Regions from separate parts of the Pseudomonas sp. B21-056 genome, predicted to be linked through region 1. Evidence: predicted binding sites of a transcription regulator. Region 1 holds the regulator's gene; each other region holds the start of a gene.

Region 1 (4,198 bases):
GCATCTGGCGCGGATGATTGCCACGCCGGAAGTCGAGCCGCTGGAAGAGGGCGGGGTGATTGCCATGGTCGGCCCGGCCGGCATGGGCAAGACCACCACCCTGGCCAAGCTCGCCGCCCGTTATGTGCTCAAATACGGCGCCCAGAGCATTGCCCTGGTCAGCATGGACAGTTTCCGCATCGGCGCCCAGGAGCAACTCAAGACCCTGGGCCGGATCCTCAACGTGTCGGTGACCCATGTGGATCCGGGTCAATCCCTGGCCCAGGCGCTGGAACCGCTGTTGCGCAAGCGCGTCGTGTTGATCGATACCGCCGGCCTGCAAGCCAGCGATCCGGCCCTGCGCATGCAGCTTGAAAGCCTGGCCGGGCGCGGCATCAGGTCAAAAAATTATCTCGTGTTGGCAACCACCAGCCAGAAACAGGTTCTAACCGCCGCCTACCACAGCTACAAACGCTGCGGACTGGCCGGTTGCATCCTGACCAAGCTGGACGAAACGGCAAGTCTGGGCGAGGTATTGAGCCTGGCGATCGGTCACGATCTGCCGGTGGCGTACCTGACCGATGGGCCGCGGATTCCGGATGATTTGCATCTGCCGCGTCGCCACCAACTGGTCAGCCGCGCCGTGAGTGTGCAAATGCAGGACGAACCCAGCGAAGAAGCCATGGCTGACATGTTCGCTGATATCTACCACAGCCCGACCAAGCAGGTTGGCTGAGGTAATCATGAATATTTTTTGTACCTACATCGATGGTCTGCCAGGCAATGTTCCGTATGTGAACGCGCAGCCAGTAATGTGGCCTTCGTCTAAGTAAGACAGGTAAAGAACGAACATGGGCAGCATGCATCCCGTACAGGTGATCGCGGTGACCGGCGGCAAAGGTGGCGTCGGCAAGACTAACGTGTCAGTGAACTTGTCCCTGGCTCTGGCAGAGCTTGGCCGGCGGGTCATGCTGCTGGACGCCGACCTGGGCCTGGCGAACGTCGACGTGTTGCTGGGGCTCACCCCCAAACGCACGCTGGCGGACGTGATCGAAGGCCGCTGCGAACTGCGCGACGTGCTGTTGCAGGGGCCGGGCGGGATTCGCATCGTGCCGGCCGCTTCCGGCACCCAGAGCATGGTTCATCTGACCCCGGCCCAGCACGCCGGCCTGATCCAGGCCTTCAGCGACATCGGCGACAACCTCGATGTGCTGGTGATCGACACGGCGGCCGGCATCGGTGATTCGGTCGTCAGCTTCGTGCGCGCCGCCCAGGAAGTGCTGCTGGTGGTCTGCGACGAGCCCACGTCCATCACCGATGCCTACGCCCTGATCAAACTATTGAACCGCGACTACGGCATGAACCGCTTCCGCGTCCTGGCCAACATGGCCCAGAGCCCGCAGGAAGGGCGCAACCTGTTCGCCAAGTTGACCAAGGTCACCGATCGCTTCCTCGACGTTGCCCTGCAGTACGTCGGCGCCGTGCCGTACGACGAGAGCGTACGTAAGGCGGTCCAGAAACAACGTGCCGTCTATGAAGCCTTTCCCCGTTCCAAATGCGCGCTGGCGTTCAAGGCGATCGCCCAGAAGGTCGATACCTGGCCACTGCCGGCCAACCCGCGCGGGCATCTGGAGTTTTTCGTCGAGCGTCTCGTGCAACAAACAGCAGGGCCCGTGTTATGACAGCCAGCGGATACAACCACCTCTATAAAAAATCGGCACGGGACGCCCAATACGAACTGATCGAGCGTTACGCGCCGTTGGTCAAGCGCATCGCCTATCACTTGCTGGCACGCTTGCCGGCCAGTGTCCAGGTCGAAGACCTGATCCAGGCGGGCATGATCGGCCTGCTCGAAGTGGCGAACAAATACGACGCGAGCAAGGGCGCCAGTTTCGAGACATACGCCGGTATCCGCATTCGCGGCGCGATGCTCGACGAGGTCCGCAAGGGCGACTGGGCACCCCGTTCGGTGCACCGCAATACCCGCATGGTCAGTGACGCCATTCGCGCAATTGAAGCGAAAACCGGGCGAGACGCTAAAGATCACGAGGTTGCGGCCGAACTCCAGTTGAGTCTCGATGATTATTACGGGATTTTGAACGATACCTTGGGCAGCCGCCTGTTCAGTTTCGACGACCTGTTGCAGGACGGCGATCATGAAGGGCTGCACGAGGATGGCGCGAGTACTCACATGGAGCCTGCGCGTGACCTGGAAGACGAACGTTTCCAGAGCGCGCTGGCCGATGCGATTGCCAATTTGCCGGAGCGTGAGCGACTGGTCTTGGCGCTGTACTACGACGAAGAGCTGAACCTCAAGGAAATCGGTGAGGTCCTGGGGGTCAGCGAATCGCGGGTCAGCCAGTTACACAGCCAGTGCGCCGCCCGTTTGCGGGGGCGTTTGGGGGAGTGGCGAGCGCGCTGACAGTCGGTACCGGTGTCCCGGGCCGTTGTCGAATGCTGTACCGGATTGATTGAAATGGCGCGTTCAGGTGCTGCACGCGTTTAAGACTGCTTGGAGGTCGAATTGGACAAGAACATGAAAATCCTCATCGTTGATGACTTTTCAACGATGCGGCGGATCATAAAAAACCTGTTGCGTGACCTTGGGTTCACCAACACGGTCGAGGCCGACGATGGCACCACTGCCATCCCGGTTCTCAACAGCGGGAGCATCGACTTTCTGGTGACTGACTGGAACATGCCCGGCATGACCGGTATCGACTTGCTGCGCCATGTGCGCGCCGACGAAAAACTCAAGCATCTTCCGGTGCTGATGGTCACCGCCGAAGCCAAGCGCGAGCAGATCATCGAAGCGGCCCAAGCCGGTGTGAACGGCTATGTGGTCAAACCCTTCACGGCCCAGGCGTTGAAAGAAAAGATCGAAAAGATCTTCGAACGCATCGGTTAACGGCGCCACGGGGGAGCTATGGAGAATAATGAAGCTTCAATGGGCGATTTCGAATCGACCCTGAAAAAACATGCCCGCGAACTGGTCGACAGCCTCGAAAAAGGTCGTTTCGGCGATGCAGTCCAGATGATCCACGAGCTCAATCAGACCCGGGATCGTGGTCTGTACCAGGAAGTCGGCAAGCTCACCCGTGAACTGCACAGCGCCATCGTCAATTTCCAGATCGATCCGAACACGCCCCAGGCCGAAGAGGTCTCGCAGATCACTGACGCGACCGAGCGCCTGTCCTATGTGGTCAAGCTGACCGAGGCCGCCGCCAACCGCACCATGGACCTGGTGGAAAGCGCCACGCCGCTGGTCAATGGCCTCGGTGATGAAGCCCAGGCCTTGAGCGCCGACTGGGGGCGTTTCATGCGTCGTGAAGTCGGGGCGGAAGAATTCCGCGACCTGGCGCGTCGGGTCGACGGTTTTCTGACACGCAGCAGCACCGATAACCGCGCGGTAGCGAGCAACCTCAACGATATTCTGCTGGCTCAGGACTATCAGGACCTGACCGGCCAGGTGATCAAGCGCGTCACCCAATTGGTCACCGAAGTCGAAAGCAATCTGCTCAAACTGGTGTTGATGGCCAGCCAGGTCGACCGCTTTGCAGGCATCGAACACGACCGTGAGGCGATGCTTGCTGAAAAAGATCCACAAAAACATCTCTCTCAGGGTGAAGGTCCGCAGATTCATGCCGATAAAAGAGAAGACGTTATGTCCGGCCAGGACGATGTGGACGATTTGCTGTCCAGCCTTGGATTCTGAGTTTTAGCCCTGTTTTAGGAGCAGCCATTAATGAGCTTCGGCGCCGATGAAGAGATCCTTCAGGATTTCCTGGTTGAGGCCGGCGAGATTCTAGAGCAACTGTCCGAGCAACTGGTCGAGCTGGAAAGCCGACCGGATGATGCGGATCTGCTCAATGCAATTTTTCGCGGTTTCCACACTGTAAAAGGAGGCGCCGGCTTCCTCCAGCTCAACGAGCTGGTGGAGTGCTGCCACATTGCCGAGAACGTGTTCGACATCCTGCGCAAGGGTGAGCGTCGCGTCGATTCGGAACTGATGGACGTCGTGCTTGAAGCGCTGGATGCGGTCAACAGCATGTTCAGTGAGGTGCGTGACCGTTCGCCGATCACCGCCGCCACGCCTGAGTTGCTCGCCGCGCTGTCGCGCCTGGCCGAGCCGCAATCGGCTGACGAAGCTGCTCCGGTCGAAGCCATGGTTGAAGAACCTGCGGTCGAGGAGCCGGTCGCCGAGGAATCGGGCGATATC
Region 2 (4,198 bases), 1.2 Mb from region 1:
CGCAATACCTGCGTTCGGCCAGCGTGGTTAACGGGGCGCCGAGATCAACGTCCACCGCGAGGCGGCCTTACAGCCGGCCTGACTCTTTCGGGTATACGCCACTCCCATTGTGGGAGCGAGCTTGCTCGCGAAGGCGGCCTGACAGCCGCCCTATCTCCCCCGGTTGTACTTCATCCCCCTGTGGGAGCGAGCCTGCTCGCGATGGCGGCCTGACAGCCGCCCTATCTCCCCGGTTGTACTTCATCCCCCTGTGGGAGCGAGCCTGCTCGCGATGGCGGCCTGACAGCCGACCTACATCTGTGGGAATGGTCGGACAACCCGGCCGATTTTTCCGACGATCCCTGGCGGTTGCCGGGTGGGAAAGGTTCTCGCTAACCTTTTCCGGTCGCTGCAATTCAGCGACCGGGCCTGGAAAACCCGAAGAGTAAAAGGCGCAACCGAAACCGATATGGAGCGCCAACATGTCTGAACAAACCTCTCGATCAAAAAAAGCCAATCCCGTTTCTAACCTTAAGCCCAAAAAACTAGATGAAACAGCCGAGCGTGCCCTGGACTTTTATCTAAAGCCCAAACCGGATTTTTCCCGATCGCCTGACTCATGCTCAATTTTCACAGTCAACGAGACTCTCGACAGCGAAACCCTCCTGGCCAACCTCAGCGAAACCCTGGCCTCGGCCAATGCCATGCTCAGCGACCTGGCCTTCAACCTGGAAGGCTCCAACCGGCATGTAGCCTTCGGTGTCCAGCAGATGGTCGAACTCAGCGAGTTGCTGGCAAACCGAGCGCTGGATGTCGTCGACCCCCGATAGGTCAGGCAACCTTTTGTGGCGAGAGGATTTACTCCCTCGCCACAATGAACCGGGCAAGTCTTAAGTGAACAGCATTACCACAGTGAGTTCGCAGGACCGGCAGACATCACAATCAAGCCTGCTGAATCGTCTTGGCAATCACATCGACCGTGGCACTGACCTGCTCCTGATACCGGTCAAGTTCTGCCTGGTGCCGCTTCTGCATTTCCATCTGCTGCGAGCACAGGTTCATGGCCGCCAGGACCAACAGACGGTCACCGATCAGGGTCGGGTATTTTCTCTTGGTTTCGGCCAGGGCGGCCTTGAGCATCGCGGCAGCGTCCAGCAGGGCCTGTTCCTGCCCGGCCGGCGCCTTGATCGAATAGTCTTCTCCCAGGATCGAGACGACCGTTACCCCATCGGCGCCGGGCTTCATGCGCTGACAGGACCGGTGCTGGCCCGCTCGATCAACGCCTGGATGCGGGCGGCGGTGGTGCCGTGGAGTTCTTCCTGTTCCATCAGGCTCAGTTGCAGGCTTTCATTTTCATCCTTGGCCCTGGCAAGTTCCGTGCTCAGGGTTTCGTTCAGGCCGGTGAGGTGACGATTCTGTTGCACCAGGTCATTGACCAGTTGCTCCAGCTGGCTGAGGGATGTTTCCAACATATTGATTTCCAGGCTTTTTCAGGGGGCGCGTACGATAAAGAAAAGTCACCGTCGATGCCATGGCTTGCAAGGCGACGGTGCTTCGCTGGCGAGCTGTAGAGACTGCGAATGGGGGATCTGGTTCCTGCCCTTCGTCGCGCCGGCGATGTTGCTCTGCGACAAAAGCACGCAGCCGCCTCAAGACTTCAGGCCCACGACCGATAAGTCAGTGATCATCAGTCACAGCCCGCACGGACGCGCCTCTTCCCGGTACCCTCCATGTCCTTACGTAATATGAATATCGCGCCGCGGGCGTTCCTGGGCTTTGCCCTGATCGGCGCCCTGATGCTGGCTCTTGGGGTGTTCGCCCTGACCCAGATGAGCAAAATCCGCAGTTCCGGCGAAGATATCGTCGAAAACACCGTTCCCAGCATCAAGGCCCTGGGAGACTTCACTCAGCTCAGCCTGCGTTTGCGCGTGCTGTCCTATCGTCTGCTGGTGAATCGCGAGCCGGACATCCAACAGAAAACCTACGAGCTGTTCGATCAACGCAACCAGCAGATTCGCACCGCCCAGGCCACCTATGAAAAACTCATCAGCGCTCCGGAGGAACGGGCCGCCTACGATCAGTTCGTACAACTGCTCGGCCAATACCGCCAACTTGAAGAGCGGATGAAAACCCTGTCGCGCAACAATCAGCTCGATGAGCTGCGTGCGTTGCTCAACACTGAACTGCTGAGCAATTCAGACGCCGTTAATGCGGTCATCAGTCGCCTGGTAGACATCAACAACCAGCAAGCGGAGAGCCTCAACCAAGGCGCAACGCAACAATATTCAACGGCATTCAACTGGGTCGTCACCCTGCTGGTCATCGCCACCGGCCTGACGCTACTGTTCGCCTGGCTGCTGACCCACAGCATCACCCAACCAATCGGCAGTGCCCTGAACGCCGCCGAGGAAATTGCCAAGGGCAACCTGACCCGACCGATCACCGTGGATGGCAGTGACGAAGCCGGTCGCCTGCTGCGAGCGATGTCGACCATGCAGGAAAAGCTGCGCGATACCCTGCAGCGGATCTCCGGTTCGGCCACGCAACTGGCTTCCGCCGCCGAAGAGCTCAACAGCGTCACCGACGAAAGCGCCCGTGGCCTGACCCAACAGAACAACGAGATCGAACAGGCCGCCACCGCGGTCAACGAAATGACCAGCGCCGTGGAAGAAGTGGCGCGCAATGCGGTGAGCACGTCCGAAGCGTCGAAACACGCCACCACCTCCGTGGGCGATGGTCGGGACCTGGTACAGGAAACCGTCAGTGCCATCGAGCGCATGAGCGCCGACGTGCAGGGCACCGCCACGCTGATCGGCAACCTGGCCGATGAATCCCGCGACATCGGCAAGGTGCTGGATGTGATCCGTGGCCTTGCGGATCAGACCAACCTGCTGGCCCTGAACGCCGCCATTGAAGCCGCTCGTGCCGGTGAAGCCGGTCGCGGCTTTGCCGTGGTGGCGGATGAAGTGCGCGCCCTGGCCCATCGCACCCAACAGTCGACCAGCGAAATCGAACGCATGATCGGCAGCATCCAGAGCGGCACCGAACAGGCCGTGGACTCGATGCGCAACAGCACCGAACGCGCCGAGTCGACGCTGAACATCGCCCGCGGCGCCGGCATGTCCCTGGACACCATCAACACCGCCGTCGTCGAAATCAACGAACGCAACCTGGTGATCGCCAGCGCCGCCGAAGAACAGGCCCAGGTGGCCCGTGAAGTGGACCGCAACCTGGTGAACATCCGCGACCTGTCGGTGCAATCGGCCACCGGCGCCAACCAGACCAGCGCCGCCAGTGCCGAACTGTCGCGCCTGGCGGTGGACTTGAACAGCATGGTTGGGCGGTTCAGCCTCTGAACCTTGGGCATTGAAATACCTCGCTCCGTGCCCCCCTCTCGGGTCACGGAGCGCTCCCTCATCGGCCTAAATCAGTGGCTGTGCAACGGCTTCAGCAGGTTTAGGGATCGTGTTATTTACAGGATATGAGCAAAGCCGTCATCGATGATGTGGTGAAAGTGCAGGAATTGCCGGGAAGCCCTTTAGATTCAAAAAGTACTGTCTCGCCTGTAGGAAAAACGTATTCTGTCATCGCAACACCTCCACCGAACAACCAGGACGTTCATCAATGTATAAAAAACACGTAGGGGTCATTTTTCTGCTGCTGAGCGGCTGCTCGCTGCATCCGTATACGAAAGATGACCTGATGAGCACTGGCGTAGCCAGCCCCGAGTATTGCTTAACGCAGGAGCGGAAAGTGGTCGAAGAAAGGGTGCAAGGTTATTTGAATCACTGCTACCACCCTCAAGTGACCGATCTCACAACCGGCGGAACACTCGTCAACACCATTCAATTGAAAATCGACAACAACGCAGAAAGAAGCGACATGGTGCTCTGGGCGCCGACGATCTACGGTAGCCAGTTCTATATGAACGTGATCGTCTCGGAAAAAAATCCCGCCTGCAAAACCACTCTAACCGCCGTTGCGTCCGGCTGGAGCTTTGGACGTAATTTTCCGAAAGTATTGGAGAGCGCTAACGGTGGGAATCCGTGGTGTCCGTTTTAAAAGTAAAAACAAGTAAAAACCGAACGAGAAAAATGCATAATTTTACTTACCTCCTAAAAAAACAAATTCCTTTTCTATAAACCGCACATCAAAAACAGTACTGGTTAATTTTTTACACCGACTCACTCATTAACACCGCCAAAGCCATTACAACCTG
Region 3 (4,198 bases), 3.1 Mb from region 1:
GACTTGAGGCCCTGCTGCTCCATCAATTTGTTGAGACGGCTCGACACCAGGTATTGCTTGTTTTCACCAAGCAATATGCCACAGGCTTTTTCCAGGAAGACCCGGAACTGTTCGAAATCCAAATTACCCGTAGACAAGTTACCGCCTCTTTCCATTGTATTGATTTGCCGGGCGCACAACGCGCCCGACCTTTATCCCGCTGCCTTGATCCGCTCGACTACCCGGGAAGCCAGGTCATCGGGGCGGAACTTGGCGAGAAAATCATCGGCACCGACCTTCTTGACCATCGCCTGGTTGAAGACGCCCGACAGGGACGTGTGCAGGATGATGTGCAGCTTTTGCATACGCGGATCGCTGCGGACTTCCGACGTCAGGGTGTACCCGTCCATCTCCGGCATCTCGATGTCGGAGATCATCATCAGGAACTCCTCTTCCGGCTTCTTGCCTTCGTCGACCAGGTTGCGCAGGTAATCCAGCGCCTGCCGTCCATCGTTCAACGCAATCACTTCGACGCCGATCGTCTGCAGGCAACGGCTCACCTGCTTACGTGCCACCGACGAATCATCCACCGTCAGCACCCGCAGCGAAACCGCCTTGTGCTGGGTTTCGGCATCCACCACACCGTGGGAGATGGTTTCCGTGGTCGGCGCCACTTCGGCAAGGATTTTCTCCACGTCGATGATTTCCACCAACTGGCCGTCGACCCGGGTCACTGCCGTCAGGTAGTGATCGCGGCCGGTACCCTTGGGCGGCGGATGGATCTCTTCCCAGTTCATGTTGACGATGCGCTCCACCGATCGCACCAGGAATCCCTGGGTCTTGGTGTTGTACTCGGTGATGATCACAAACGGATTGCTCTGATCCAGCAGCCGACCGGAACCGGTGGCCATCGCCAGATCGAGAATCGGGATGGTCGCTCCCCGGATATTTGCCACACCGCACACGACGGGACTGGACTTGGGCATCAAGGTCAGCTTGGGGCATTGCAGCACCTCGCGGACCTTGAACACGTTGATCCCATACAACTGCTGGCCATCGAGACGGAACAACAACAGCTCCAGGCGATTCTGACCGACCAGCTGCGTGCGCTGGTTTACCGAATCCATCACTCCCGCCATGCCCTGACTCCTACCTAACGCTAATGTGTCCGACGCGCATTCATCACTAAACGGCACGGGGCTTGCTATTCAACCGGCATGAAAGCACAAACGACATTTTCTCGACGCCTGACCACTCATTGCCGCCACTGGCTCGGTGTGCTGCTGGCTGCCTGCCTGTTCGCCTCGGGGGGACGTGCCCTCGCCGATGCTCCGGTTACCTTGCCTGATCTCCTTATCGGCGTCACTCAGGGCTTTCTTGAATTCACCGTAGAAGACTATCTGGCTTCCAGTCAAACCGAAGGTCGCTACGAAATCGAAGTCAACCAGATCGATCCGCGCTTGCGCATGCCAATGTGCGACAAGGAATTGACTGCCTCCCTGGAGAGCCCCGCCAGGCCCCTGGGCCGGGTCACGGTGAAGGTTCGTTGCGACAGCGCGGCGCCCTGGACAGTGTTCGTGCCCGCCCAGGTGCGTCTGTTTCGCGACATCGTTACCACCACCCGACCACTGAAACGGGCTGGAATCGTTGAACCTCAGGACGTGACGCTGCGTGAACGGGATATCAGCCAGATCACCCAGGGGTTCCTGACCTCCGTCGATCAAGCCATCGGACAGAAACTTGTCCGACCAATGGTAGCCGATCAGATCGTGACCCTCGTGCACCTGGAACAAGCCGAAGTCGTGCGCAAGGGTGATCAGGTGGTGATTACCGCCCGCAGCGGCACCCTGGCCGTGCGAATGCCCGGCGAAGCCCTGTCCAACGGCGGCATGAATGAACAGATCCGGGTGAAAAACCTCAATTCCCAACGCGTCATCAAGGCGCAGGTGATCGCTCCAGGCCAGGTGGAGGTGGCCATGTAGCGATCCGGTAGAAATGGGTAGAAAGCTGGCGCTTGACCCTGCTGTTCCCTAGACTGTGCCTTACGCAAGGCAAGCGCAGACGTGCGCATGCTCATTGAACAAATGAGCCTAAAGTTTTTTTGGGGATGGCCGAAAACATGGCAAGCGTCCAAATACCCAGAGGTTTTTTACCATGGTCATCGATTTCAACCGTTTAAACAGCTCTTCACCATTGACAGGCACTACGCGTACCAGCGCCAGCAAGGAAACCGAAAAATCCTCGCCGGCCGAGCAGGCTACCGCTGTCAAGAACGGGGAGTCGGTACACCTCAGTGATGAGGCTCAGCAGTTGCAGAAGGTCACTGACAAGCTGCGCGATCAACCTGTCGTCGACAACGCCCGCGTGGCCGAGTTGAAAGCAGCCATCGCCGATGGCAGCTATAAAGTCGACAGCAACCGTGTAGCCAGCAAACTGCTCAACTTCGAAGCCCAGCGCTAGGCCGCCGCCTGCGCAGGCTTTTGGACGCTAAGACCCAAGGCCAGCCATGCACGACACTCATTTATTGCAACTGATCATCGACGACTTTGTTCCAGCGCAACAATTGCTGGAGCTTTTGCAGACCGAATCCCTGGCGCTGCACGGTCGCGACATGCCCTTGCTGGAAAATATCCTGGCACAGAAACAGGCATTGATCATTCTGCTCGATCAGCATGGCCGCAAGCGTAGCGAGATTCTCGCCAGCCTCAACCTGCCCGCCAACCCCGACGGCCTCGAACAACTGGCGAGCCAGTCGACGATCGGCGATCAGTTGTTGGCCCAAAGCGCAGTGCTCAATGACCTGCTCGCCCAGTGCCAGGCCGCGAACGCCCGCAATGGCCAGTCGATCCAGCTCCAGCAGGCCGCTACCGCCAACCAGTTGCGCATCCTCAATGGCGGCGAAATCCCGACGCTTTACGATGCTCGCGGCTCGACCGCCAAAATGGTCAAGCACCGCCCGCTCAGCCAGGCATGAAACGAACCATGCCTGCGCTCTATCAACGCGCGATAGATGCTGGCAAAATGCTGGCTATTCGTAGTCGTATTTTGCCTGGAGATTGACCCACCGTGTTCAATGCCTCAAACGCGGATGATGCTCCGCAACCGCCCAAGGTCCTTACCACGCCCCTGGAAATCTCCGGCAACTTGCGGATGCTGCAAGATAGCCACGATCCATTGATCATTACCTTCCACGAACGCACCCAGCGCTTCCAGAGTTACCTGGTCGACGTCGATCGCGAGAAGAACACCATCGCCCTGGATGAAATGATTCCTCGCGACGGGGAACGCTTTCTGCTCGCGGGCGAGCCGTTTCGGGTCGAAGGTTTCCATGATGGTGTACGCATTGCGTGGGAAGGCAATGGTCCGCTGACGATCAATGAGTCCAGCGACGGCCGTTGCTATCGCGGTGCCTTGCCCGACGAAGTGGTTTACCACCAGCGCCGCAACGCCTTCCGTGCCGCCCTGAAGCTGGCGCAACTGGTGAATATCGAACTGGGTGGCGACAAGCTCAAGTCACCGGTGAATGGCAAACTGCTGGATATCTCCGCCACTGGTTGCAAGCTGCGCTTCGATGGCGACATCACCGAGCGCCTGCAACTGGGCCAGGTCTACGAGCGCTTCATCGCCGCCCTGCCCTTCGGCAACATGACGGCGCCGGTCGAACTGCGCTACCTGCATTTCGAAGAGCGCTTCAATACCACTTTCGCCGGCGTGCGTTTCCACAATATCAGTGGCCTGGTGCAGCGGCAGGTCGAGCGTTTCGTTTATCAGTTGCAGCGTGAAGCGCGGCGCTTCGATAAAGACGATCTCTGATCCAAGTATCGCTGCGCCTGGGCTGACCTCATCGCGAGCAGGCTCGCTCCCACATGGAAACACTGCAAATCCAATGTGGGAGCGAGCCTGCTCGCGATTGGGCGCACCACTGTCTACTTACCTTGCTTGAGACTCCTCAGCATCAGCCGCCTCGGCAACCGGCTCGACCTCCGGGTTCGGCGACACCTGCATCTGCTCCTGCACCACCTGTTCATCGACCCTCGGATCAAGGCACGCCACCAGCGGCGAGCTGGACATGCTGTCGGGCATCGCCACGTGATGCAGCGGTGCGTCATCGACCTGATGCAGATTGGTCACCGCTTTCGGCCGGATGCGCCACACCAGTACCAGCGCAAAAAAGGTGAAGAAGGCATACAGCATGTGGCTGCCGAACGACTTCATCAGC
Region 4 (4,198 bases), 3.2 Mb from region 1:
TCAGACGCTCAGGGCTCCACCAGTAACCGGTGTAGATCAGGCTGGCGTACTTGGGCATCAGCTCGTCCTTGAGGTGCGCCACTTCGCGGTCCAGGGTGATCGATTCGATTGCCCGGTGCGCACGCAGCATGATGGTGCCGCCTGGGGTTTCGTAGCAACCACGGGACTTCATGCCGACATAACGGTTCTCGACGATGTCCAGACGACCGATGCCGTGTTCCCCACCGATGCGGTTCAGGGTCGCCAGCACCGTGGCCGGGGTCATTTCCACGCCGTCCAGCGCAACGATATCGCCGTTGCGATAGGTCAGTTCCAGGTACTGCGGGGCATCAGGCGCTTTCTCCGGGGAGACGGTCCAGCGCCACATGTCTTCTTCGTGCTCGGTCCAGGTGTCTTCCAGCACGCCGCCCTCATAGGAGATGTGCAGCAGGTTGGCATCCATCGAGTACGGGGATTTCTTCTTGCCGTGACGCTCGATCGGGATCGCGTGCTTCTCGGCGTAATCCATCAGTTTTTCACGGGACAGCAGGTCCCATTCGCGCCACGGGGCAATGACTTTCACGCCAGGCTTGAGAGCATAGGCGCCCAGTTCGAAACGCACCTGGTCGTTGCCTTTGCCGGTGGCGCCATGGGAAATGGCATCGGCGCCGGTTTCGTTGGCGATTTCGATCAGGCGCTTGGCGATCAGCGGACGGGCGATGGACGTACCGAGCAGGTACTCGCCTTCGTAAACGGTGTTGGCGCGGAACATCGGGAACACGAAGTCGCGGACGAACTCTTCGCGCAGGTCATCGATGTAGATCTCTTTGACGCCCATGGCCTGAGCCTTGGCGCGTGCAGGCTCGACTTCTTCGCCCTGCCCCAGGTCAGCGGTGAAGGTCACCACTTCGCAGTTATAAGTGTCCTGCAGCCACTTGAGGATCACCGAAGTGTCCAGGCCGCCGGAATACGCCAGAACGACCTTGTTTACGTCCGCCATGCCATCACTCCACGGGTTGTACGGAAAGCCGTGAAGTCTAACGTCCGGCGCAGATAATTTACAGGGGCGCGACAGCTTATGACGACGAAGCGACAGATTATGTCGACCGCGCGACGATCAGAATCGATTCAGGATGTGCGCGCAGTCGCCGGGATGGGCGTCGGGGCCGAGGTCTTGGCCGGCGCAGCCGCGGGTGCCGGGGCCTTGGCTGGCGCAGCAGCCGGTGCAGGAGCCTTGGCTGGAGCCGCGGCGGGCGCAGGTGGTGGTACTGGCTGAGGGGTTGGCTGCGGTGCCAGCGCCTCGGTGGGAGACACACGCGACAGCTGGACGACCACACGACGGTTCTTGGCCCGGTTGGCGGCGTTGGTGTTGGGCACCAGGGGATAGCGCTCGCCATGGAAGCGCACGGTGATCTGCGACTCCTGGAAGCCATTGGCCTTGAAGAAATCCTGGACCGCCAGGGCCCGGCGGCGGGACAACTCGCGATTGGTCAAACGGTTACCGCTGTTGTCGGAGTGACCGTCAAGCTCGACATGATTGACGCTCGGGTCGGCCTTGATGAAGTCGAGCATCACCTGCAATTGAGCCTTGGCGCGCGCGTCGAGTTCGACCTCTTCGCCGGGAAAGCCGATCTGGGTCTGCTTTATCTGTTCGAAATTCTTTGGCAACAGTTTCGCCACACAACCTTGATAGTCGCTGAAGGCCTTGTTGAAGCGCACGGGCAGCAGCCGGACTTCCGACACCCGCCCATCCTCGGTGTTGCGACGCACCACCGGGCTACGTCCCTCCATCAACCCGCTGATCAAACGCCCCGCCTGTATCTGGGAGCTATTGAACAGTACATCGCCACTGCCGATCCTGACCGAGCCCAGGTTGATGTCGCCCCGTCCCGGTTGCCATGGCGCAGCCGCCGCCAGCAAGGTGGCCGACCCGCCGCCCTGCATCGGGTTATAGGTCTTGAGGCGGAACGTGGCCTGCTCGCCCGCCCGACGGACGAATTCGCCGCTGCCGAAATCGGTGATCGGCTGGCTCAGCCGGCACTCGAACTTGTCGCCTTCGACCGTCCACTCGATGCTCTCCAGACGGGTCTGGAAAGTGAGCGCCATCGCGGGAAGGCTGGCAAACACACTGAGCAAGGCTAGATAACGCTGGCGCACGGGAGGCTCCACTGGCTTTTGTACGAAATTCGACACACGCTGAAAGTATGACGCCGGTCCGGGACACCGCACGGATTCGGTTCATGCCTGAAGGGGCTATCGGTAACTTGCGGCAAAACTTGATAGCGGGTGCCTGCATCGGTCTTTTCCGGTAGCATTCCCCAGAGTTTGACCCGCCTGGAAGCCCCCCAATGTCCGACCGCCTGACCCTGCTGCGTCCCGACGACTGGCATATTCATCTTCGCGATGGTGCTGTGTTGACCCATACCGTCGCCGATGTCGCGCGCACCTTCGGGCGCGCAATCATTATGCCTAACCTGGTTCCGCCGGTGCGCAATGCCAGCGAGGCCGACGGCTATCGCCAGCGTATCCTCGCCGCGCGCCCGGCCGGCAGCCGCTTCGAACCGCTGATGGTGCTTTACCTCACCGACCGTACCCAGCCCGAAGAAATCCGCGACGCCAAGGCCAGCGGCTTCGTCCACGCCGCCAAGCTGTACCCTGCCGGCGCCACGACGAACTCGGATTCCGGCGTCACCAGCATCGACAAGATCTTCCCGGCGCTGGAGGCCATGGCCGAAGTCGGCATGCCCCTGCTGATCCACGGTGAAGTCACCCGCAGCGATGTCGACGTGTTCGACCGCGAGAAGATCTTTATCGACGAGCACATGCGCCGCGTCGTGGAGCGCTTCCCGACCCTCAAGGTCGTGTTCGAGCACATCACCACCGGCGATGCCGTGCAGTTCGTCAACGAGGCTGCGGCCAACGTCGGCGCAACCATTACCGCCCATCACCTGTTGTACAACCGCAACCACATGCTGGTGGGCGGGATCCGGCCGCACTTCTATTGCCTGCCGATCCTCAAGCGCAACACCCACCAGGAAGCCCTGCTCGACGCCGCCACCAGTGGCAGCACCAAGTTTTTCCTCGGCACGGACTCGGCGCCCCACGCTCGCCATGCCAAGGAAGCCGCCTGCGGTTGCGCCGGTTGCTACACCGCCTATGCCGCCATCGAGATGTACGCCGAGGCGTTCGAACAACGCAACGCGCTGGACAAGCTCGAAGGTTTCGCCAGCCTCCATGGTCCACGTTTCTATGGCCTGCCGGTGAACACCGACCGTATTACCCTGGTCCGCGACGAGTGGACCGCCCCCGCCAGCCTGCCCTTCGGCGAGCAGACTGTCATCCCGCTGCGCGCCGGTGAAAAACTGCGCTGGCGCCTGCTGGAGGAAAGCGCGTGAGTGAAGAGCATTTCGATGACGAACTGGACGGCAACGGCGGTTCAAGCGGCACTCGCCACCCTATGGCTGCCCGGTTCCGGGGCTACCTGCCGGTCGTGGTCGACGTAGAAACCGGCGGTTTCAACTCCGCCACCGATGCGCTGCTGGAAATCGCCGCGACCACCATCGGCATGGACGAAAAAGGCTTTGTGTTCCCCGACCACACCTATTTCTTTCGCGTCGAGCCCTTCGAAGGCGCCAACATCGAAGCCGCGGCCCTGGAATTCACCGGGATCAAGCTCGACCACCCATTACGCATGGCCGTCAGTGAAGAAACGGCCCTGACCGACATCTTCCGCGGTGTGCGCAAGGCGCTGAAGGCCAACGGTTGCAAACGCGCGATCCTGGTCGGGCATAACAGCAGCTTCGACCTCGGTTTCCTCAACGCGGCCGTCGCGCGGCTGGACATGAAGCGCAACCCGTTCCACCCGTTCTCCAGCTTCGACACCGCAACCCTGGCCGGTCTGGCGTACGGCCAGACCGTGCTGGCCAAGGCCTGCCAGGCGGCCGACATCGATTTTGATGGCCGCGAAGCCCACTCGGCCCGCTACGACACCGAGAAGACCGCCGAGCTGTTTTGCGGCATCGTCAATCGCTGGAAGGAGATGGGTGGCTGGCAGGATTTCGACGACTGATGCAAATCCTGGCTTGGCTTTTGTGGCGAGGGGATTTATCCCCGTTGGGCTGCGCAGCAGCCCTAAAACCAGTCACTCGGTGTATCAGGTCCGGTTGAGTCGTTGTTATTGGGGCTGCTGCGCAGCCCAGCGGGGATAAATCCCCTCGCC

What was found. The regulator FliA, encoded in region 1, starts transcription of late flagellar genes. The targets are predictions, from matches to a motif close to CTAAAGTTTNNNNNNNNNNNGCCGNTAA.
Region 2: LOY67_RS02350 (methyl-accepting chemotaxis protein) is a predicted target of FliA. The motif match lies at 1,628-1,655, and genes of this name have one in related genera.
Region 3: flgM (flagellar biosynthesis anti-sigma factor FlgM) is a predicted target of FliA. The motif match lies at 2,070-2,097, and genes of this name have one in related genera.
Region 4: LOY67_RS21490 (flagellar protein MotY) is a predicted target of FliA. The motif match lies at 2,233-2,260, and genes of this name have one in related genera.

What each region holds. Positions count from the first base shown of each region.
Region 1 is NZ_CP087203.1:1,748,719-1,752,916, forward strand. Features, by position in the region: gene flhF (flagellar biosynthesis protein FlhF) at 1-715, shown strand, start outside; gene fleN (flagellar synthesis regulator FleN) at 831-1,661, shown strand; gene fliA (RNA polymerase sigma factor FliA) at 1,658-2,401, shown strand; gene LOY67_RS07825 (chemotaxis response regulator CheY) at 2,516-2,887, shown strand; gene LOY67_RS07830 (protein phosphatase CheZ) at 2,906-3,694, shown strand; gene LOY67_RS07835 (chemotaxis protein CheA) at 3,725-4,198, shown strand, end outside.
Region 2 is NZ_CP087203.1:532,917-537,114, reverse strand. Features, by position in the region: gene LOY67_RS02365 (DUF6124 family protein) at 462-809, shown strand; gene LOY67_RS02360 (cell division protein ZapA) at 922-1,224, opposite strand; gene LOY67_RS02355 (hypothetical protein) at 1,221-1,451, opposite strand; gene LOY67_RS02350 (methyl-accepting chemotaxis protein) at 1,710-3,335, shown strand; partial or broken gene LOY67_RS02345 (DUF3077 domain-containing protein) at 3,443-3,622, shown strand; gene LOY67_RS02340 (hypothetical protein) at 3,604-4,041, shown strand; gene LOY67_RS02335 (hypothetical protein) at 4,154-4,198, opposite strand, start outside.
Region 3 is NZ_CP087203.1:4,841,425-4,845,622, forward strand. Features, by position in the region: gene cheR (protein-glutamate O-methyltransferase CheR) at 1-137, opposite strand, end outside; gene LOY67_RS20970 (chemotaxis protein CheV) at 192-1,118, opposite strand; gene flgA (flagellar basal body P-ring formation chaperone FlgA) at 1,197-1,961, shown strand; gene flgM (flagellar biosynthesis anti-sigma factor FlgM) at 2,134-2,439, shown strand; gene LOY67_RS20985 (flagella synthesis protein FlgN) at 2,486-2,953, shown strand; gene LOY67_RS20990 (flagellar brake protein) at 3,046-3,792, shown strand; gene LOY67_RS20995 (MFS transporter) at 3,910-4,198, opposite strand, start outside.
Region 4 is NZ_CP087203.1:4,940,755-4,944,952, forward strand. Features, by position in the region: gene LOY67_RS21485 (argininosuccinate synthase) at 1-979, opposite strand, end outside; gene LOY67_RS21490 (flagellar protein MotY) at 1,108-2,136, opposite strand; gene pyrC (dihydroorotase) at 2,328-3,374, shown strand; gene rnt (ribonuclease T) at 3,371-4,048, shown strand.